Massilia sp. METH4: one gene and its partner. The protein of the gene in region 1 binds, or shares a complex with, the protein of each later gene. Links are inferred from orthologs where the notes say so. Each region holds a gene or a part of one and is shown on either strand. Other genes may lie near its edges. The genes, in order: V6Z91_RS12430 and xseA.

Region 1 (11,472 bases):
GTGCCGCAGGTGATCCTGATTGCCCTGGGCGTGTGCATCGTGCTGTTCCTGACCGCCGGCCGGCACTGAGCTTGATGCAACTGTATGACTATTGGGCGCGAACGGCGCACCACGAATTCCAAGGCATCCTTCGCGATGCCTTTTTTTATGCCCGCGCGGCAGACGCGCTGCTGATGTTCTTCCAGTGCGTCCAGCGCAGCAACCGGCCATGCGCCTTGCCGTCGAAGGCGGCGGACTCGGTCTGGCACGCCTGGCTGCGCTGGTCGCCCGCCTCGCTGGATGACTTCTGCGAGCGGCATTTCGGCCGGCGTATTGCGCACATGGAAGCGGGCGACATGGCGGGCGGGATGGAAGTGCCGATCGCCGCATCACTGGTGACCGCGCGCAGGCTGGACGGCCTGCCGGGGGCCGGCCCCCACGTGCCGCGCCTGTTCGCCACGGATCGCTTGCTGCGCATGGCGGGCGGCCATGCCTACACGGTGCGCCGCAAGCGCCTTATGTGTATTCCGATGGACGGAAAAGGGCAACCGTCGGGGCCAGCTCAAGTGTTTCCCTGCTCGGAGCCGTCTATCCTTCTCGCCCTCGGTCTGATCGCGCAGGGCGACTACGACCTGTGGCGGCAGGACGCGAAGTAGGATCGTGTACAGGCGGTTGCCGACGCCGCCACCGAGGCCCGCGCGGCCGCCAGCGACGGTGGCACCGGCGGCTGCGGTGGCGGCGGCAGCTGAGCGGTTCCCGAGCCCGATAAGTAAAAAGCAATCTTCAAGCAGCGAAACGCAATCATGGTCCTGATGAGCCCACCTATACTTTCCTCGACAGCAGCAGGCATCGGGAGCGCCCCGGTGCGAAACAGGCGGCCACGATGCCGCCGCGAGGAGACGAGCATGACACCGCAGTTCCATCCGATTCCACCGCCAGCCATCGACTAGCCGGCCTGCCTCTTCATCCCATGACGCCATCACCAGGCACTGCGTGCCAGGACGGCGTGCGCCCATCTTTCACAACAAGGAGACCCGATGCATCACTTGAGCACACCATTGAAGGCTTGCGCCGCCGCGGCGGCAATGCTGCTGGCACTGACCGCCTGCGGCTCGGACAACGACGGCGGCACCGCATCCGGCGGTACGTTCGACAGCGCCCTGGCCTTCGACAGTGCAAAGTACACCACCATCAACGTCACCATCGACGGCGTGAAGGTGCCGGTACGCTGGTACAAGGAAGTGTGCTACGTCGCCAAGCCGACCGCCGTGGCGGCCACGCAGACCACGCTGATGGGCACCACCACCACGATCGCGAACACGGCCTGCGGCTACCAGAGCATGAACATCTTCGTGCCGGAAAGCGCCGCCGCGAATGGTGACACGGCGCTGTACTTCGCCGTCAACAACGGCGGCTGGTACGCCAGCTACGTCAAGGCCAGCGTCACCGATGGCGCCAGCTACGACAGCACCGCCAGCAACGTGGCCGCCGCCCTGAAGGCCGGCTACGTGTACATCGACGTGGCCACGCGCAGCCGCGGCCTGGCGGCAGCCGACGGCAGCTGGCCCGGCAAGGCGCCGGCGCCGGTGGTCGATGCCAAGGCAGCGATCCGCTACCTGCGCCTGAACGATGCCCGCATGCCGGGCAGCGCCAGCCGCATCGTGGTGAACGGCACCAGCGGCGGGGGCGCGCTGTCGTCCATCATCGGCGCTTCCGGCAACAGCCCCGATTACCTGCCTTACCTGGCCGCGGCCGGCGCGGCCGGCATCGACGCCAACGGCCGCAGTACCTTGCGCGACGACGTGCTGGCCATCAATGCCTACTGCCCGATCACGGACCTGGGCAACGCCGACCTGCACTACGAGTGGCTGTACACGGCGTTCGGCACGCGCGCGGCGGTGGGCCGCAATCCGAACCCCGCGGGCAGCGCGCAGCTGGCCGCAAAGTTTCCCGCGTACCAGCAAAGCCTCAAGCTGTCGAACGGCAGCGGCGCCGCGCTGACGGCCGACAATATGATGGACCAGATCCGCCAGGAGGTGATTCATTCGGCCGAGGTCTACATGGCCGCCGGCGGCACCATTCCCGACCTGGGCGAAGAGATGTCGTACGCCAGCGGCCCCACCACGAAAACCTATGTGAACGACTGGCTCGACGTCGACAACGGCACGAAGAAGGTGGTATCCATCGACATGGCGAAGTACCTGAAGTTCGTCGCCACGCAAGCCACGCTGAAGGCCGCGCCGGCGTTCGACCAGACGGGCATGACGGTCACCGGCGCCACCGGCGAATCGAACCTGTTCGGCACCAGCAGCCAGAAGTACAGCAACTTCACCGAATACGGCTGGGACAACAACGATGCGCGCGGTGACGGCATCGGCTACGACGATACCGGCATTACCGGCAACCGCTACTTCAGCCTGGCGACCACGCCGGTGATGGAGCAAGTAAAGCTGATCAACCCGCTGGCCTATATCGCCACGAGCGCCACCGCGGCGCCGTATTGGTACGTGCGCCACGGCACACGCGACCGCGACACGGCGTTCACCGTATCGATCAACCTGACGCGCGCGCTGCAGGCCGATCCGGATGTGCAGGAGGTGAACTACCGGCTGGCGTGGAACCAGCCGCATGCGGGGAACTACGACGTGCCGGAGGCGATGGCGTGGATTGCGCAGACGCTGAAGGCAGCGGCCGCGCGCGGGTTGTAATCGATGAAGCGGGGTTAAGCCCCGGTCGCCACGGGCCGCTCGGGGGAAGCACACCACTCGGACCACGAGCCCGGATACAGCGCCGCCCCCGGCATGCCTGCCACTTCCAGCGCCAGCAGGTTGTGGCACGCCGTCACGCCGGAGCCACACTGCATCACGGCCTTGTCCGGCCCGGAGAAGAGGGGAGCGAATTCCTGCTTTAACTGGTCCGCCGGCTTGAACTTGCCGTCGGCGCCCAGGTTGTCCTTGAAGAAGCGGTTCTTCGCGCCGGGGATGTGCCCACCGACCGGGTCGATCGTTTCATTCTCGCCCCGGAAGCGGTCGTTCGCGCGTGCATCGACGACGGTGAACGCGCCGGTGGACAGGTTTGCCACCACGTCCTCCACCGACACCGTGCGGGTCAGCGACGGCCGCTCGGAGATCGAGCCGGCGGCGCGCGGCGCCACCTCGGTCGTCACGCTCTGGCCCGCCGCCTGCCAGGCCGGAAAGCCGCCATCGAGCACCGCCACGGCTTCGTGGCCCACCCAGCGCAGCAGCCACCACAGGCGCGCGGCATACATGCCGCCGTGCGCATCGTAGGCCACCACCTGGCTGTCGCCGTCGATGCCGAAGCGGCGCAGCGTCTCGATCAGCGCGGCGCGCTCCGGCAGCGGGTGCCGGCCCCGGAACGTGCTGCCGCTGCCCGTCTTCGGGCCGGACAGGTCGTCGTCGATGCTTGCAAACTGTGCGCCGGGAAGGTGGCCGGCGGCGAAGGCTTCGCGCCCGAAGGCGGGGTTCAGCAGGTCATGCCGGCAATCGAGCACGACCCAGTTCGGGTCGTCGATATGCCGGGCAAGGGTGGCGGCGTCGATCAGGGTGGTGTGCATGGGGTCTCCTTAAACTTCGCTGGCGATCGGATCGGTCGAGGCGACGGCCTTGCCCCGTTCCGTGTTCTTCGTATTGTAGAACGTGGCGGCGCTGCCGGAGGCGAGGATGATGCCGATGCCCAGCCAGCTGTGCCAGTCGAAACTGTCGGCGAACACGAGCACGCCCCAGATACTGGAAAACACGATGCCCGTGTATTGCAGGTTGGCGACCACCAGCGTGTTGCCGAGGCGGTAGGCGCGTGTCATCGACACCTGCGCGGCGGTGGCGAACAGGCCGATCCCCAGCAGCAGCAGGAAGCCGTATTCGCTGTTCAGCGAATGGAACACCACCGGGCCGCCGCCCGCCTCGGCGACGGTGCCCACCAGGCCGGCAACCACGTTCGACACGGCGAAGTAGAACACCACGCGGTTTTCCGGCTCGCCGGCCAGGCCCAGCTTGCGCACCTGCATGTACGCGACGGCCGTGAGGATCGAGGAGAAGATGGCGATCAATGCGTAGACCAGCTGGTCGGACTGGAAGGCCGGCTGCAGCAGCAGTACCACGCCCACGAAACTCATGCCCACCGCCACCAGCAGTGGCCAGGAAACCTCGTTCTTCGCATGCCACCAGCCGTGCGCGAACAGCCACACGGCGATCCAGATGGGGGAGAGATAGTTGAGCGTCATCGCGGTGGCCAGCGGCAGCTTGGCGATCGAGTAGAACCAAAGCCACAGCGAGATCACGCCGACCACGCTGCGCCACAGGTGCCCCATCGCGAATCTCGTGCGCAGCGTGCCGCCCGAAAGGCGGATCAGGATCAGCAGCACCGTCACACCCACGATGCCGCGGTACATCACGATCTCGGAGGTGGAGAACATATCCGATGCGAGCTTCACACACACGCCCATGGCAGCGAACAGGAAACTGGCGAACAACATCCACAACGATTGCATTACATTCCTTCCCAGGAGCCGCTAACGCAAGCCACATGGCTGCGTTGCATTCGTCTCGCCGTACCAAAGTACTGTCTTCGACGATGCGCCTTGCCCTGCGGCCCGCGTTAGCGGCTCCAAAAATGATAAGGGGACAGTCCGTTATGATCCGGATCTGTCCCCTCGTTATTATCAAGCTCTATACGGCGATTTTACTTCGGTACCACTCATGGAAGTGCTGCATGCCGTCTTCCATCGGGCTTTGGTACGGCCCCGCGTCCGTCGTGCCGCGTTCCATCAGGATCTTGCGGCCCGCATCCATGCGCTGGGCGATCTCGTCGTCCTCCACGCAGGTTTCCATGTAGGCCGCGCGTTCGGCTTCCACGAAGCCGCGTTCGAACAGCACGATCTCCTCCGGGTAGTAGAACTCCACCACGTTCTTAGTGCGGTTCGGTCCCTCCGGCCACAGCGTGGAGACGACCAGCACGTGCGGATACCACTCCACCATGATGTTCGGATACAGCGTGAGCCAGATCGCGCCGAACGGCGGGGCTTCACCGTTGCGGAACTTGAGCACCTGCTCGTGCCAGCGCTGGTAGATCTCCGAGCCGGATTTCTTCAGGAAGCCGCGGTTCACGCCCACGGTCTGCACCGAATAATCGGCGCCGAATTCCCAGCGCAGGTCGTCGCAGGTGACGAAGCCGCCCAGGCCGGGGTGGAAGGGCTCCACATGGTAGTCCTCGAGATACACCTCGATGAAGGTCTTCCAGTTGTAGTCGCAGTGATGCACTTCCACGTGGTCGAGCATGTAGCCGGTGAAGTCCAGTTCCTTCGTCACCGAGAGGTTCTTCAGCTTCTCCATCACGTTGTAGCCGTTCTGTTCGAACAGCAGGCCGTTCCAGTTTTGCAGCGGCGCCTTCGGCAGGTTCAGGCAAGGGGTTTCGGGGAAATGCGGAGCCCCGATCAATTCCCCCTTCAGGTCGTAAGTCCAGCGATGCAGGGGACAGACGATCGTATTGGCATTGCCGCGCCCATTGAACATCAGTGCCTGGCGGTGCCGGCACACGTTCGACAGCAATTCAATACCATGTGGATTACGCACCAGCATGCGACCCTCGTTTTCCGAGGCGAGAGTCGAAAAGTCGCCGATATTCGGCACCATCAGTTCGTGGCCCACGTAGCGTGGGCCGTTTTGAAACAATTGCTGCATTTCACGCTGCAACAGCGCTTCGTCAAAATAGACGTGGACCGGAAGTTGCGCATTCGAGCGCGCGAGCCTGGCGTGGGTACCCAGATCGGACATCCCAACCCCCCTTAATTAAAGTACTGCAAACCAAGAAGAGACAGAATCCGCAAAGACCTGAATTCAGAGTATGAGAACGGTATTTCGGACAGAACCGGAGATTATAGCGTGGATGAAGTCACTCTGCCGATAATTCTTCGCCCTTTCCCTCGCGGTGCCGGGCATTGTCCCCCTAATCGAGGGGTGGGGGCGCGCCCGACACCTGGCGGGGGCGCGCGCTGGCCGGAATTGCAACATGGCAGGCAGGCACGGGTTGCCATTTTGGACCGTGTGCGACACTTTGTTCTAAAATAACGGGCTACACTCCAGCACTGAGCCGAATTTACGTACCATGGTCAATAAAACAATTGGCGCCGAAAACGCCCCGCCGGCCTCCTTCGAGGAGGCAATGGCCGAGCTGGCGCAGCTCGTCACGCAGATGGAATCCGGCCAGCTGCCGCTGGAGGCATCGGTTGCCGCCTACGCACGCGGGTCGGAACTGGTGAAATACTGCGCCAGCCAGCTGGACAAGGTGGAATCCCAGGTGAAAATCCTGGAAGGCGACATGCTGAAGCCCTTCGCCGACGGCGACGAGGGCGGGCAATGAGCGTGACGTTCCAGGATTGGATGCGCGGCATCCAGGCGGGCATGGAAGAGGATATGTCCGCCTATCTGCCGGTTGAAACGGCCGTTCCCACCAAGCTGCACGCCGCCATGCGCTACGCCGTGCTGGGCGGCGGCAAGCGCGTGCGCCCGCTGCTCGTGTACGCGGCCGGCGCCCTGTTCGGCGGCGATCCCGCCGTGCTGTCGCGCGCCGCGGCCGCCGTGGAAATGATCCATGCCTACTCGCTCGTGCACGACGACATGCCGTGCATGGACGACGACGACCTGCGCCGCGGCAAGCCCACGGTGCACGTGGCCTACGACGAAGCGACGGCGCTGCTGGTCGGCGACGCGCTGCAATCGCAGGCCTTCACGGTGCTGGCCGGCGCGGAGGGCGTTCCCGCTTCCCGCGTGCTGGCGATGGTGCGCCTGCTGGCCGACGCGGCCGGTTCCGCCGGCATGTGCGGCGGCCAGGCGATCGACCTGGACAGCGTGGGCCTGGCGCTCACGCTGGAACAACTCGAGCGCATGCATCAATTGAAAACGGGCGCGCTGCTGCGCGCCTCCGTGGTGCTGGGCGCGCTGGCGGGCAAGGACCTGTCCGACACGGAACTGGCGGCGCTGCATGCCTACAGCCGCGCGATCGGCCTGGCCTTCCAGGTCGTGGACGACGTGCTCGACGCCACCGCCGATTCGGCCACGCTCGGCAAGACGGCCGGCAAGGATGCCGCCGACAACAAACCCACCTATGTCTCGATCCTGGGCCTCGACGAATCGGTCGCCCTGGCCGAACAATTGCGGCGCGACGCCCACGCGGCCCTGGCCGGCTTCGGCGACGGCGCACTGCGCTTACGCGAACTCGCGGACCTGATCGTGCAGCGGAAGGCTTAAATGAACCTGCTTCAAACCATCAACAACCCGGCCGACCTGCGCAAGCTGCCGCGCCACCAGCTGGTACCCCTGGCCGACGAACTGCGCAGCTTCCTGCTCGATTCCGTGTCGAAGACGGGCGGCCACTTGTCGTCGAACCTCGGCACCGTCGAACTGACCGTCGCTCTGCACTATGTGTTCAACACCCCGCACGACCGCATCGTGTGGGACGTGGGCCACCAGACGTACTCGCACAAGATCCTCACGGGTCGCCGCGACCAGTTCCACACGCTGCGCCAGCTGGACGGCATTTCCGGCTTCCCGCGCCGCGTGGAAAGCGAATACGACACGTTCGGCACCGCGCACTCGTCCACGTCGATCTCCGCCGCCCTCGGCATGGCGCTGGCCGCCAAGATCAAGGGCGAACAGCGCCACGCGATCGCCGTGATCGGCGACGGCTCGATGACGGCCGGCATGGCGTTCGAGGCGCTGAACAACGCCGGCGTGGAGGAAGACTGCAACCTGCTGGTGATCCTGAACGACAACGACATGTCGATCTCGCCGCCGGTGGGCGCGCTGAACCGCTACCTGGCGCGGCTGATGTCCGGCCAGTTCTACGCGGCGGCCAAGAACGTGGGCAAGTCCATGCTGCCGGCACCGGTGCTGGAACTGGCGAAGAAGCTGGAAGAGCATGCCAAGGGCATGGTGGTGCCCGCCACGATGTTCGAGGAATTCGGCTTCAACTACATCGGCCCGATCGACGGCCACGACCTCGATTCGCTGATCCCCACGTTGCAGAACATCCGCAACCTGAAGGGCCCGCAATTCCTCCACGTGGTCACGAAGAAGGGCCAGGGCTACAAGCTGGCCGAGGCCGAACCGATCCTGTACCACGGCACCGGCAAGTTCAATCCCGCCGAAGGCATCAAGCCGGCCACGGCCCCGGCCAAGATGACGTACACCGAAGTGTTCGGCAACTGGCTGTGCGACATGGCCGCGAAGGACGAGCGCCTGGTCGGCATCACGCCGGCGATGCGCGAAGGGTCCGGCATGGTGCGCTTCCACGCCGAATACCCGCAGCGCTATTTCGACGTGGGGATCGCCGAGCAGCACTCCGTCACGTTCGGCGCCGGCCTGGCCTGCGAAGGCATGAAGCCGGTGGTGGCGATCTATTCCACGTTCCTGCAGCGCGCCTACGACCAGCTGATCCACGACGTGGCCCTGCAAAACCTGGACGTGACGTTCGCGCTGGACCGCGCCGGGCTGGTGGGTGCCGACGGCGCCACCCACGCCGGCAACTACGACCTGGCCTACCTGCGCTGCATTCCGAACATGGTGGTGATGGCGGCATCGGACGAGAATGAATGCCGGCAGATGCTCACCACGGCCTATCACTATCCCGGCCCGGCCGCCGTGCGCTACCCGCGCGGTGCCGGCATCGGCGCGGCCGTGTCGCCGGAACTGGCGACGATCGACCTGGGCAAGGGCGAGCTGCGCCGCCAGGGCGAGCGCGTGGCGATCCTGGCCTTCGGCGCCATGGTGGCGCCGTCGATCAAGGCGGGCGACCAGATCAATGCCACGGTGGCGAACATGCGCTTCGTGAAGCCGCTGGACGTGGACCTGGTGAAGGAACTGGCCGCCTCGCACGACTACCTGGTGACGGTGGAAGAGGGCTGCGTGATGGGCGGCGCCGGTGCTGCCGTGGCCGAGGCGCTGGCCGAACACGGCATCGTCAAGCCGATCCTGATGCTGGGCCTGCCCGACAAGTTCATCGACCACGGCGATCCGGCCAAGCTGCTGGCCAGCGTGGGCCTGGATGCCGACGGCATCGCCCGCTCGATCAAGACGCGCTTCCTGGGCGGCGAGCCGCGCCTGGTGGTCAACAACGGCTGAAGCGCAAGCACGCCCGGCGCCGCTGGCGTCGTTGCACTTCCATTACAGGGACAGTCCCCGTTGTAAAAATTCGGGGACTGTCCCTGTTGTTTTTTCCGCCGCTTACTCCGGCAGTGCCGGCACGGCCCGCGCCATCGCCTCATACCCCGCGTCTCCCGGATGCAGGTGGTCTCCCGAATCGTATTCCACGCGCATCCGCTCCGTATCGCGAGGGTCGCTCAGCACGGCGTCGAAATCGGCCACCGCATCGAATTCCCCGCTCTCCCTGATCCACGCATTGACCTCCCGGCGCACCGCTTCCTTGGCCGGCGTCCAGTAACCGGCGAACGGCGTACCCGGCAGCGCGCCCTTGAAAGGCGGCAGCGTACCGCCGATCACGCGCACGCCCCGGGCGCGCGCCAGGGTGATCAGTTCGCGGTAACCATTGATCAGCCGCTGCGCCGTCATCGGCGGGTCGTTTGGCGCAAACGCCGTTTCCGGCCAGCCGATGTCGTTCGTGCCCAGCAGCACGACGACGCTCGTTACACCCGGCTGGGCCAGCACATCGCGCTCGAAGCGCTCGATTGCCTTCACGCCCATCTTCGACGACAACAGCCGGGCACCGGAAATGCCCGCGTTGGCCACGGCGATCCCCCGTGGGGCGAACCGTTCGCCCAGCCGGTCCGGCCAGCGGCGGTGGCGGTCCGGCGTGGAGCCGTTGCCGTCCGTGATCGAGTCGCCCAGCGTGACGATCGTCCCGTTCCCGCCGTCCACGTGGACCGCCGCAAGAAAGGCGCGGCCTTGCAACGATTGCGCGTCCGGCAGGGCGGCAGCCGACATGGCAGCGCCGGCGGCGATGTAGCCGGTCTGCTGCGCGCCCCAGTGGAAGGTCGCCAGCGGCTCCGCGCCGGGAAACCAGCTCGACACTGACAACCGCTCCAGCGGCGCGACAGGGAATGCGAGCGGATCGCTGACCGCTTCGCCGCCGGCGGGAATCGTGACCGCGGCCTTGCCGGCGAAGGTCAGCGGCCGGCTGCTGGCCGGAGCGATGGCCGAAGTCGCACCGGGCGCGCCGGCGGTGCGGGCGATGTGGACGGCACCGACGGCCAGCGGCGCGGCGCCGTAACGGTTCGACAGCACGACGCGCACGCGGCGGCCGCCGGTCGACAGTCGCACGACCTCCCGCACGGTGCTGCCGGTGACCTCGGACGGTACGTTGGTCGGCAGCGCGAAGCCGGGCGACCACGCCGGCTGAGGCGCGGCATACCAGCTGGCTTGCCAGGCGGCGTGGACGGGAAGGGCGGAAGCGGCGGCAAGCACGGCCGCGGCGAGGGTTTTGGTCAGCATGATGGCTCCTGTGCAGTGATGTGCCGCCATCATTGGTCATGCCGGAATCATGCGGTAGCGGGTAAATTCGCCTATAGTTCATTCCAAACAGGAATGACGTCGACCATGGATACGATCAGATCGCTGCAATACTTCGTGCGCGCCGTGGAGCTGGGCAGCCTGTCGGCCGTCGCCCGCGAGGAGGGCACCACGCAACCGACGGTCAGCAAGGTCATCGCCGCGCTCGAGCGCGAAGTCGGCGCCCGGCTGCTGGAGCGCACCACCACCAGCCTGGCGCCCACCGTGGAGGGACGCCGCTTTCATGAGCGGGCGCGCGGGCTCCTCGCAGAATTCGACGCGGCGGTCTCAGAGGCGCGCGGCGGCGGCGCTGCCTTGCGTGGCCTGCTGCGCGTGAGCGCACCGGTCGCGCTTGGCCAATTCCGGCTGAACGCGCTCGTGCTCGAGTTTCTGGCCCTGCACCCCGGCATCGAGCTGGAACTGATCCTCAACGACCGGATGGTCGACCTGGTGGAGGAGGGCGTGGACGTGGCCGTGCGGCTGGGTGGCGACTTGCCGCCGGATGCGGTGGCGCGCAGGATTGCCGTGTCGCCGCGCTTGCTGGTGGCGGCCCCTGCCTACCTCGAGCGCCGGCCGGCACCGGCCACGCCCGAAGAGCTCGCCGACCATGAGCAGGTGCGCTTTGCCTGGCTGCCGGCCGGCGATGCTGTCGTGTTGCATGATGGCGCTCGTTCCGTGACCGTGAACGTGAAGAGCCGCTACCGCGTCAATCATGCAATGGCCATCCGCGACAGCCTCGTGCTGGGTGCCGGCATTGGCATGTGCCCGGAATGGCTGGTGCGGGACTTGCTGGCAGCGGGAACGCTGCGGCACGTGTTGCCGGGCTGGCATGGCAAACCGCAAGACGTGCACCTGCTGGGCGGCCGGCACCGCAGCGCGCGGGCACGCGCATTCGTGGAATTCATCGGCGGGCGGCTGGCGTCCGTCCCGGGGTTCGCGGCCGCTCCCTGAGCCGCGCTGCGAGCAATATTGCCGG
Region 2 (11,527 bases), 650 kb from region 1 along the record:
CCAACGCCACTTCGGGAATGGCGCCGACGTGCAAAAACGCCAAACGCTCAGCCGAAGTGAGCGCGAACGCGTTCCAGGTCTTCGGGAGTATCGACGCCGGGTGCCGGCGCGGCGCCGGTGACGTGCACGGCGATAGGATGGCCATGCCACAGCACGCGCAGCTGCTCGAGGGCCTCAATGGTCTCGAGCGGCGACACGTCGAGCCGCGGATAGGCTTGCAGGAAATCGTTGCGGTAGGCGTACAGGCCGATGTGGCGCAACGGCACATAGCCGGAAGGCAGCGCATCCTTGGACTGCGCGAAGGCATCGCGCGCCCAGGGAATCGTGGCGCGGCTGAAGTACAGCGCGCGGCCCGCCTTGTCCAGGACTACCTTGACCACGTTCGGATTGAAGGCATCGGCAGCGTCGTCGATCGGATGGGCGCAGGTGGCCATTGGCACGCCCGCATCGATGCGCGCGGCGCAGTCGGCCAGCAGCGCCGGGTCGATCAGCGGCTCGTCGCCCTGCAGGTTGACGACCACGGCCGAGGGCGGCAGGCCGAGCGCCTGCGCCACCTCGGCGATGCGGTCGGTGCCGGACGGATGGTCGGCGCGCGTCAGCCGCGCTTCGACGCCGTGCGCGGCACAGGCTTCCATGATCGATGGGTGGTCGGTGGCCACGACGATGCGGGCCGCGCCGGACAGCGCGGCCCGCTCGGCCACGCGCACGACCATCGGCTTGCCGCCAAGGTCGGCCAGCGGTTTGTTCGGCAGGCGGGTCGACGCCAGCCGCGCGGGAATGATGACGGTGAAGCTCACGATCGGCTCATTCCACCCGCTTATTCCACGGTATCCTGCAGCGTGCGGGCTTCGTCTGCCCACATGATCGGGATGCCGTCGCGGATCGGATAGGCCAGGCGGTCGCCGCGGCAGATCATTTCCTGGGCTTTCTTATCGTATTCCAGCGGGCCCTTGCAAACAGGGCAGACCAGGATGTCAAGCAAACGTGCGTCCACGGCATTTCTCCACAATGTGCGAGGCCAGCGCCGCATCGAGCTGCGCGCCGACCGGAACGACCCACAGCCGCGGATCGTTTCTGAGTTCTTCGATTTGTGCGCATTTTACTGCATCCTTCTCGGTCATCAAGATCACCTCCGCGTCCACCCGCGCGAACGGCCGGTCGAGGAAATCGTGATGATCGGGCAGCGGCAGTTCCTGGAACTGCAGGCCGGCGTCGGCCAGCATGCGGAAAAAGCGCTTCGGGTTGCCGATGCCGGCGGCGGCGGCCACCCTGCCCCGGCCGCCGATATAGCGCAGCGGCACGCGCTCGCGCCGGTCGGCGAGGCGTTCGGCGAACTCGCCCTCCAGGGTCATCAGGTGCGGCTGGCCGCCGACCTTGGCGGCCAGCCGCGGCGTCAGCGCCGGCGCGTTGACCACCGTGACATCGCGACGGCGCGAAGGCGGCTCGCGCAGCGGGCCGGCGGGCAAGGTCCAGCCGTTGCCCACGCCGCGGCCATCGAACAGCACCACTTCCACGTCGCGTTGCAGCGCGTAGTGCTGCAAGCCGTCGTCGGTGACGATCACGTTCACTTCGGGGTGCGCGGCCAGCAGCGCCAGCCCCGCCGCGGCGCGGTTGCGGCCCACGAAGACGGGGCACGCGGCGCGCGTGGCGATCAGCACGGGCTCGTCGCCCACCTCGGCCGGAGTGGACAGCGCGGTCACGGGCCGCGGCGCGTCGCCCTGGCTGCCGAAGCCACGCGAGATCACGCCGGGCTGGAAGCCGGCGGCGCGCAGGCGCTCGACCAGCCAGATCGTCAACGGCGTCTTGCCGGTGCCGCCGATATAGATATTGCCGACCACCACCACGGGCACCGGCAGGCGCGTCGATTTCAGGATGCCGCCGCGGTACAGGCGGCGGCGCAGCGCGGCCAGCGCGCGGAACAGCAGCGACACGGGGTACAGCGCACAGGCGAGCGGACCGCGCTTCTGCCAGGCGCGGGTGAGGGTGGATTCGAGGGTCATTGGGTAAGGAATAGCCGGAACAGCCGGCAACACATCCTTGCCCCGGAGGCAGGTGCTGGGGACGGACCCGTCGCGTCCGTCCCCAGGTCTTGCTCCGGGGTCTGAGAGGAAAATATCACGCCTACTTCCCGCTCCCCGTCTGCGCCGCGAACGTCAACTTGCCGAAGCCGGCGATGCGCGCCGCTTCCATCACGTTGACCACCATCTGGTGCATGGCGAACTGGTCGGCATTGACGACCACCACCGGGTCGCTGCCCGGCTGCGCGGCCGCCTTCAGCACCGAGGCCAGGCCGGCCACGTCGCGGAACGATACCGGCTCGCCGTTGATCGTGTAGTTGCCTTTCGCATCCACGGTCACGTCGATCTGGTCCGGCTGCTGGGTCGCCTTCTGCGCATCGGCGGTGGGCAGCGTGATCTGCAGTTCCGTGAACTTGCTGTAGGTGGTCGACACCATCAGGAAGATCAGGATCACCAGCAGCACGTCGATGAACGGGATCAGGTTGATCTCCGGGTCTTCCCGGCGCTGGCCCTTGCGGAAATTCATCGCCCTGCCCTTACTGACGGGAGTTGTGCACGACGTCGACGAAGCGCACGGCCTGCTGCTCCATCTGGATCACGAAGCTGTCGACCAGCGCGCGGAAGTGGCGGTAGAACACCAGCGTGGGCATGGCGATGGCCAGGCCGAAGCCGGTGTTGTACAGCGCCACGGAAATGCCGTGCGCCAGCTGCGCCGGATTGGCACCGGTGGGATTTTGGGCGCCGAAGATCTCGATCATGCCGACCACGGTGCCGAACAGCCCCATCAGCGGCGCCAGCGTGGCGATCGTGCCCAGCGTCGTCAGGAAACGCTCCAGCGTGTGCGCGACACCGCTGCCCGCTTCCTCGATCGATTCCTTCATCACCTCGCGCGGCGCGTTCACATTGCGCAGCGCGGCCGACAGCACCACGCCCAGCGGCGAACTCGTTTCCAGCTTGCCCAGGATATCCGGCGTGATGTTGCCGCTGCGGTAGACGCCCACCACTTCGTCGAGCAGGTTAGGCGGCAGGATCCGGGCGCGGCGCAAGGTCATCAGGCGTTCGATGATCAAGGCGGTGGCGACGATGGAAGCGATCAGCAGCAACCAGATCGGCCAGCCGGCAGCTTGGAAGATGGCGAGCAAAACTTACTCCTTTATGAAAGCCCGACACAGGCGCAGACGCGCAATGTAGCGTGTTGCCGGCATCGCGGCAAGTGTGGACCGGTGCAAGCGCGCGGCCCAGGCGCGCCGACGCGTGTTCTTCACAAATTCTGTGGAAAAGAATGTGCGCAAGGCGCGAAGTCTCGCACAAGTCATTGATTTCAATAGAATTTATGGCGAAGCCCATTTTTTGTGCAACCACCTCGGCATCCGCTGCGGCGGCATTCTCAACAATTTCTGTGGACAAAATTGTTGGCAAGGGGCCCATGACCTCGTCAAGTCCTTGATCCGAAAGGAAATTATTTCAATGCGCAAAAAACTTGCAGTACAGCCAAATATGCGGTTCTACCCAGCAGTGCTTCTGCACAGTAATTGTTGATAAGACTGTTGGCAAGGCGCCGGAGACGGTGGAAGAGCGTTGATTTCACAGGAAAAATCAGCCGAGCTCAAAAAACGGGCAGCGACGCGAGACTGCCCGTTTTCCTCATCCGTCTTGCCATCGGTCGTCCTTCTGCACAAAAACTGTGGACAATATTGTGCGCAAGGGTGACACGACCTTCCAAGCACGTTGATTTAAAAGGAAAAAATGCCCACGCACAAAAAACAGGCAGCCCGATCCCTTCTCGTTGCCTGCTGGAGGGGCGCCGGATGGCCGTGCGGTTCTGCACAACTTCTGTGGATAAAATTGTGGGGAAGCGCGAGTCAGGCATGCCAAGTACCTGATTTACAAAGAGAAACTTTTCCTGCGGAAATTTTCGGCACTGCTTCCGCCACTTGTTCACGTTCCCCACAAATTCTGTGGATATCTTTGTGCGTAAGAATGACCGGCCTCAGCGAAGTCCTTGATTTGTAAGAATATTCTTACGATGCACACGAATGAAGCAGCCGGTTTTATCTTTATAAATCAGTATCTTGGAAAAACACCTTGCTGTTTTGGGCGAGATATGACATAAGCATGACCGCTTGATGACTCTGTGGACAGTTCCCTGATGCCGACCTTCGACCGCCCCGATTCCGCCCCCGGCCAGAACGCCGTGATCACCGTCAGCGCGCTGAACCAGGCCGTATCGCGGCTGCTCGAGCGTAGTTTTCCACTGACCTGGATCGCTGGGGAAATCTCCAATTTCACGCGTGCCGCGTCGGGCCACTGGTACTTCACGCTGAAGGACGATGCGGCCCAGGTGCGCGCCGTGATGTTCCGCGGCCGCGCGCAATACGCCGGCTTCGTGCCGCGCGAAGGCGACAAGGTCGAAGTCCGCGCGCTCGTCACGCTGTATGGTCCGCGCGGCGACTATCAGATCAATGTCGAAGCGATCCGCCGCGCCGGCGTGGGGGCGCTGTTCGAGGCGTTCATGCGGCTGAAGGAGAAGCTGTCCGCGGCCGGCCTGTTCGACGAGGACAGGAAGCGCGCCCTGCCCCTGTTCGCGCGCACCATCGGCATCGTCACGAGCCCTCAGGCGGCGGCGCTGCGCGACGTGCTGATCGCCTTGCGTCGCCGCGCGCCGCACGTGAACGTGGTGCTCTACCCGACCCTCGTCCAGGGGCAGTTCGCCGGCGAGCAGATCGCCCGGGCGATCCGCACGGCATCGAAGCGGGCCGAGTGCGACGTGCTGATCGTCTGCCGCGGCGGCGGCAGCATGGAAGACCTGTGGTGCTTCAATGACGAGATGGTGGCCTGGGCGATCGCGGAATGCAGCATGCCGGTGATTTCCGGCGTGGGCCACGAGACCGATTTCACCATTGCCGATTTCGCCGCCGACCTGCGCGCCGCCACGCCCACGGCGGCCGCCGAGCTGGCCGCCACGCCGCGCGGCGACTGGCTCGCTTCGCTGCGCGCCGACGCCACCGACCTGCGCCGCGCAATGCGACGCACGCTGAACGACGCCGCGCAGACGCTGGACCACCACAGCCGCCGCCTGCTAAGCCCCACGGCGCGCATCCGCCAGCAGCGCCTGGCCCTGCTGGCGCTGTCGACGGCGCTGATGCACGCCAACCGCGCGCCCTTGAACCAGTCGCGCCACACGCTGGACAAGCTGGCTGGCCGGCTGGCCGCGCAGCGCCCCGACACGCGCGCCGTGCGTGCCCACCTGGCTGCGTTGCAGCATCGCTGCGCCGTCAACATCGCCGCGTGCGTGCGGCGCGAGCGCGAGGCGCTGGGCGCGCTGGCCGCGCAGCTCGAACTGCTCAATCCGCAGCGCACGCTGGAGCGTGGCTACGCGATCGTCACCGACAGCCGTGGCGCGATCCTGCGCTCGCCGGACCAGCTGCAACCGCGCCGGAAATACAATGTGCGCCTGGCCGAAGGCAGCGCCGACCTGACGGTGTCGAACGTCCAGCCGCAGTTGGACCGGTAACGCTTGCATTGCAATAGTGTCGCGCTTATAACGCATTGCGGCCCGGCGCCCTTCGCCGCACACCTTTCCAGTGATAGGCTCATCAATGGCCGCGACCGCGGCCGTCCAACATCACCAGGAGATTGTCATGCACATCCGCGTCATTGCAGCGGCGCTGCTCGCCACTGCCGCGTCATCCGCGCAGGCCTACGAAAAGAAATACGTGTTCGAATACGAGGGGGCCTGGTACAACCATACCTTGATGGGGGACGAGTGGGTGTGGGACGCCTCGCGCGCGTGGAGGGGCTACTTCATCGGCGATGATGTCGACGGCGACGGCACGATCGTCGCAAGCGAGGTCAGCAAGTTCGTCGCCAACGGTTTTCAGGCGGACAGGTGCGCAGTCCAGGAATACACCAGTTGCGGCGCGACCTTCGAGAAATACACAATTGCGGGCGTCTTCTATTCGGCCTGGCATGTCTACAACGTACCAGGGCAATACACCCGCAGCCAGTACTGGAACCTGCCCGACGGCGGCATCATCTACAACGATTATCCGATCGATGAGCACTATGCCCTCGGCGCCGATACCCAGTTCACGGTCAGCGTCGTTCCCGAACCGGCCACGTGGCTGATGCTGGGCACTGGCCTTCTCGCCGCTGGCGCCGCGGCGCGCCGCGCGCGCCGCGGCTGACCCGCAAGCACCGGCGGCTGCCTTCGACCGGGGCGGTATGGTACTCTTGCCCCGGTCCGACAACGTGGAAAAACAACAATTGACAAATCCATCTACGCCCGCGGGGCCCTCGACCCTGCTCGACGTCGCCCGGGAAGCGGGCGTCTCACCCTCGACCGTGTCGCGCATCCTGAACGGCACCGCCCGCGTCTCCGACGACAAGCGGCAAGCCGTGATGAAGGCGATCGAGCGCACCAATTTCGCGCCGAACCTGATGGCGCAAGGCCTCAAGAAAGGCCGCACGCACACGATCGGCATCATCGTGCAGGACATTTCCTCGCCGTTCTTCGACGAGATCCTGCACGGCGTCGATGACGGCCTGAAAGGCACCGGCTACGCCTCGGTCATCGTCACCGGGCACTGGAGCGCGCTGGAAGAGGCGGACCGCATCCGCCTGCTGCTGGCGCGCAAGGTCGACGGCATCGTGCTCCTGTCCGGCAACCTGCCGGACGACCAGCTGCTGCACTTCGCCACCCAGCGCCCCATCGTCGTCACCGGCCGCGCCCTCGATGCGCAGAACGCGCTGGGCTTCACGATGGACAACGAGCACGGCGCCTTCCTGGCCGTGCAACACCTGATCGAACTGGGGCACCGGCGCATCGCCTTCGTGTCCGGCCCGCCCAGCCATGCCGATGCCTCGAGCCGCCTGCGCGGCTACCGCAAGGCGCTGGAAGCGGCCGGCATCCCGGTCGACCCGGCCCTCGTGGTGGAAGGCAACTTTCACGAGAACAGCGGCCTGCTGGCGGTGAACCACCTGTTCGAGACCGGCCAGGATTTCACCGCCGTCTTCGCGGCCAACGACCAGAGCGCCTACGGCGTGCGCCTGGCCCTGTACCGCAAGGGCGTGCAGGTGCCGGAAGACGTGTCGCTGGTGGGCTTCGACGACCTGCCCGGCTCCGCCTTCACGACGCCGCCGCTGACGACGGTGCGCCAGCCGCTGTACGACATCGGGCTGACGGCGATCACCGCCCTGTTGCGCCTGATCAGCGGCGACCGCGTACCCACGCGCGTGCCGCCGGTGGAACTGGTGGTGCGGGAAACGACGCGGCCGCGTGACGCAGGCCCCTTATAGCCGTTCGGGTAGCCTCACTATTTACGGGGGATTTCGGCAGGCCGGCGGGCAACGCATTACAATGATGGGCGTTTTGAAAACGTTGATTCTTTTGTCCCCTCATAAGGAAATGCACATGGAACATACCCTGCCGCCGCTGCCGTACGCGAAAGACGCACTGCAACCGCACATCTCGGCTGAAACGCTGGAATTCCACTACGGTAAGCACCACCAGGCTTACGTCACGAACCTGAACAACCTGATCAAGGGCACCGAGTTCGAGAACCTGTCCCTGGAAGAAATCATCAAGAAGTCCTCCGGCGGCGTCTTCAACAACTCCGCGCAGGTGTGGAACCACACGTTCTTCTGGCACTGCATGGCACCGAACGCCGGCGGCGCGCCGACCGGTCCGGTGGCGGACGCGATCAACGCCAAGTGGGGCTCCTTCGACAAGTTCAAGGAAGAGTTCAGCAAGTCGGCCGTGGGCAATTTCGGTTCCGGCTGGACCTGGCTGGTGAAGAAGCCGGACGGCTCCGTGGACATCGTCAACACGTCCAACGCCGCCACCCCGCTGACCACGGAAAACAAGCCGCTGCTGACCGTGGACGTTTGGGAACACGCCTACTACATCGACTATCGCAACGCCCGTCCGAAATTCGTGGAATCGTGGTGGAACCTGGTCAACTGGGAATTCGTGAACCAGAACTTCGCCTGAGTTCCGCCATTCCCGCGACATGCGCCTGAACTGACCGGCGCATGATCGACAACACGGCCCGCCTCGCGCGGGCCGTGTGCATTTTTGGATCGCTGGCATGACGCACTTTTGATTTAAATCAAAACGTCATCGCCACTTCCGCTCGCTTTTCCGCAGTCTGCATCGATTACATTGGCTCGCAACCTGCAAGCCTTCCACCCATTTCGAGCAGGAGTTTCCATGAACCAGTTCCCGCAGGACTTTCCCCATACCCTCACCGGCTTCGGCGGCGACCCGAACCTGGACCAGCCCGGCCACCGCGCGCAGTTGCGCAAATGCCCGGTGATCCTCATGCACGGCAACGCCAGCCATTCGGCCGACCCCAGGTACGGCATGCTGGCGATGAAGGCTTTCCTCAAGGAGGCCGGCTGGCAGGATTGCGAGATCTGGTCGTGCGACTACCTGGGCGAGAACAACGGCACCCCCGTGCTGCCCGACGTACATCGCGATCACATCGATGTCGTACGCGATTTCATCGACGACGTGCGCGCCTACCTGGGCGTGCAGCGGGTCGACTTCATCGCGCACTCGCTGGGCTGCGGCATGGTCAACGGTTACCTGCGCGGCCTGCAGGGCACGGGGGAATGGAACAACGCCGACCACCGCCTCGATGCGACGGGTACGTTCGTTTGCATCGCGGGCGCCAATTACGGCCTGGGTCCGAACAGCATCTACGAATTCAAGACGGGCAGCGAATTCGAGGTGCAGTCGCACCGCTTCGGCGCCGTCGCCAGCGAGGACACGCCGGCCGGCGCGGCCGACCGGGCCCGGCAGGAAGCCCCCAACGAGGCGTGGACCGGCACCACCGCGCTGGACGACGACCAGTTGTCGTATGTCGCCGTCATCGCGCGCGGCGACTTCGTCGACCAGCAGTACCCGGACACGAGCCGGCGCAACGGCGCCGACCTGAACAAGGTGGTCAACGTGGGCGCCGGCACGGACGGCCACGAGAAGGTCATCAAGAACCAGGCGGTGTTCGACGCTTTTCGGGGCTACCTGAACCGCTATCCGCCGGCTCCCCCCATCATCTTCTCGGTCGACAAGGCAAGCGGCAACTACGGCGCGGACCTGCAAGTGACCGTTACCGCGACGCCGGCCGATGCCGCGGTCACCTTCGTGGCCAGGCGCGTGACGAAGGCCGTGGAAGCGGGCTTCCTCGTCGAGAGCGTGGCAGAGACGCTGGAGGGCGCGCTGACGAACGGCCAATCGCTCACGCTGGCGACCGATGGCGCATGGGACGTGCGCTTCAGCGCGAGCAGCGGCGCGGCGACCGAGCGAACCTATGGCGTCAACGTCCTGCTTCCCGAGCTGATCGTCCTGCCGCCGGAAGGCGGCCCGCCGTTCGAAGGCAGCCTCGAAGTGAAGGCGTCGAGCAACAAGGGAACGGTCTTCCACAGCACCGACAGGACGCGCTGGCTCGCCGAGTCCAATCCCGTGATCCATGAAACGAGCACGCTGTACTTCATTGCCATCGATGGCGACGGGCTGCCCTCGCCGATCGTGCAGCGGTCCTACGAGAAGAAGGCCGTGCCCTTCGTGAAGGCCACGCTGACGGAACACTTCATCGCCCAACGGCTGGACGTGGACGAATACGTGTCGCTCACGCTCGAACTGGGTGCCAACGCCGTCATCATCCTGTATTTCATCGACGGCGAATGGGTGCGCGATCCGGCCGCGCCGCGGGTGGAACCCGTGCTGCCGGCCGGCGCGGCCGCGCGGCACGCACTGGTAGCGTGCGACAAGCCGGGCGGCGTGTATGCGCAGGGCTTCGATGCCGTGCTGTCCGCGCCCGACGGCATGGTCGTGCATTACACCGAAGACGGCTCCGATCCCTCGAGCGCGCGCAATCCGGCGCGCCGCTCGTTCGCCGGCAGGAAGGTGTTCACCCTGCGCGGCAACGGCCCGCACGCCCTCCTCTGCCATGCGAAGGACGATGCCGGCAATGAAGCCGTGCAGGCCTTCGGCTGGCGGATCGACGACCGCGACTACCCGGAGACGCGCATCGCGCCGTCGGCGGGAGGCAGCTTCATCCACAAGGTGCGCATCGAGCTGGACGTGCTGGAACCGATCGCGTGGACCCGCTATACGCTCGACGGCAGCGAGCCGACGGAGACGAACGGCGAAACCTACGCGGCGCCCATCGTGCTGGAACGCTCCGCCCGCCTGCGTTTCCGTTCGATGGGGCACGGCGGCAAGCTCGAACCGGTACGCAGCGCCCTGTTCGTGGTGCACCTGGCGCCCGACCAGCTCGTGTTCGACAGCGACCCGCGCCGGACCGGCAACCTGGTCGCCCGCCGCCCTGGCGAAGCCGGGCGCGCCCGGGTAGTGGTCGGCACGGGCAGCCTGCTGCGGATCGGCGCCGGCCAGGGCGGCGAGGCGCGCGCCATCCTGCACTTCGACACATCGTCGCTGCCCGATAACGCGGCGATCAACCATGCCTGCCTGGAAGTGAGCTCGCCAGGCGCATCGGGCGATCCCTGGGCCGGCGGCGGCACCGTCGCGATCGACGTGCAGCGTGGGCACTTCAGTTCATCCCTCGCGCTTCATGCCGACGACTGGGACGCCGCTGCCACGGCGCAGGGCGCGGCGCACATCGTCAGCTTCGGTGCGGGCACCACGCGCTCCACCGATTTCTCGGCGGCCGGGCTGGCCGCGATCAACAAGGCCGGAGTCACGCAACTGCGGCTGCGCCTCGTGCCACCCAACGGGGCGAGCTCCGACGCCTGCCTGCTGCTCGAGGGCGGGCGGAAAGTGAAGCTCTGCATCACGCTGGGCGGTCCTGGCTGACCGCGATGCAGGCCGGCGGAGGGGCCATGCCTCCGGTCAGACGATGCCGCCGTTGGCGCGCAGCGTCTGGCCGTTGACCCAGCCGCCGGGCCGCGCCAGGAACGCCACGCCTTCGGCGATATCCTCGGGGCGGCCCAGGCGTTCCAGCGGCGCCATGTTCGCCAGCCGCGCGACCTGTTCGTCGCTCTTCCCGTTCAGGAACAGGTCCGTGGCCGTGGGACCCGGCGCGATCGCGTTCACGGTGATCTCCTTGCCCCGCAATTCCTTCGCCAGGATGTTCGTCATCGTTTCCACGGCGGCCTTGGTGGCCGCGTAGATCGCATAGCCGGGCAGCGCCAGCTTGACCACGCTGGTCGAGAAATTGACGATGCGCCCGCCGCGCTGCAGGCGGGTGGCCGCTTCGCGCAGCGCGTTGAACGTGCCCTTCACATTCACGGCCAGCAGCCGGTCGAAGGTGGCGTCGTCCGTGTCGGCAAGGTGCGGCAGCCGAGACGGCAGGATGCCGGCATTATTGATCAGCACATCCACGCGGTCGAAGCGTTCGATCGCCGCGTCGAACAGCGCGCGCACGGCCACGGGGTCGGCCACGTCGGCCTGCACGGCGGCCGCGCGGCCGCCCTTCCCTTCGATGTCCGCGACCACCTGGGCCGCCTCGGTCGCGCTGCCCGCATAGTTGACGATCACCGCGTAG

What was found.
Region 2: the proteins of V6Z91_RS12430 (region 1) and xseA are in contact, whole or in part, in a cryo-EM structure (PDB 8TXR), measured with the Escherichia coli proteins. The link is inferred for Massilia sp. METH4 from one-to-one orthologs.

The regions. Positions count from the first base shown.
Region 1 is NZ_CP146614.1:2,799,630-2,811,101, forward strand. Bases 4,947-7,726 are described here. They hold V6Z91_RS12430 (exodeoxyribonuclease VII small subunit), read left to right. Parts: upstream 4,947-6,099; coding sequence 6,100-6,354; downstream 6,355-7,726. Other genes in these bases: V6Z91_RS12425 (aromatic ring-hydroxylating dioxygenase subunit alpha), read right to left, coding at 4,947-5,768; V6Z91_RS12435 (farnesyl diphosphate synthase), read left to right, coding at 6,351-7,241; dxs (1-deoxy-D-xylulose-5-phosphate synthase), read left to right, coding at 7,242-7,726. Also shown: V6Z91_RS12400 (ZIP family metal transporter), read left to right, coding at 1-69; V6Z91_RS12405 (hypothetical protein), read left to right, coding at 75-635; V6Z91_RS12410 (subtype B tannase), read left to right, coding at 1,026-2,687; V6Z91_RS12415 (sulfurtransferase), read right to left, coding at 2,702-3,553; V6Z91_RS12420 (DMT family transporter), read right to left, coding at 3,563-4,486; more of V6Z91_RS12425, read right to left, coding at 4,665-4,946; more of dxs, read left to right, coding at 7,727-9,113; V6Z91_RS12445 (SGNH/GDSL hydrolase family protein), read right to left, coding at 9,216-10,439; V6Z91_RS12450 (LysR family transcriptional regulator), read left to right, coding at 10,545-11,447. UniProt on the Escherichia coli protein: Bidirectionally degrades single-stranded DNA into large acid-insoluble oligonucleotides, which are then degraded further into small acid-soluble oligonucleotides.
Region 2 is NZ_CP146614.1:3,449,513-3,461,039, reverse strand. What follows is about bases 3,515-6,349. They hold xseA (exodeoxyribonuclease VII large subunit), read left to right. Parts: upstream 3,515-4,167; coding sequence 4,168-5,532; downstream 5,533-6,349. Other genes in these bases: V6Z91_RS15170 (substrate-binding domain-containing protein), read left to right, coding at 6,285-6,349; V6Z91_RS15175 (PEP-CTERM sorting domain-containing protein), read left to right, coding at 5,660-6,205. In the rest of the region: kdsB (3-deoxy-manno-octulosonate cytidylyltransferase), read right to left, coding at 48-797; V6Z91_RS15200 (Trm112 family protein), read right to left, coding at 818-994; lpxK (tetraacyldisaccharide 4'-kinase), read right to left, coding at 975-2,000; V6Z91_RS15190 (biopolymer transporter ExbD), read right to left, coding at 2,122-2,544; V6Z91_RS15185 (MotA/TolQ/ExbB proton channel family protein), read right to left, coding at 2,555-3,160; more of V6Z91_RS15170, read left to right, coding at 6,350-7,316; sodB (superoxide dismutase [Fe]), read left to right, coding at 7,432-8,010; V6Z91_RS15160 (chitobiase/beta-hexosaminidase C-terminal domain-containing protein), read left to right, coding at 8,230-10,836; V6Z91_RS15155 (SDR family oxidoreductase), read right to left, coding at 10,873-11,527. UniProt on the Escherichia coli protein: Bidirectionally degrades single-stranded DNA into large acid-insoluble oligonucleotides, which are then degraded further into small acid-soluble oligonucleotides.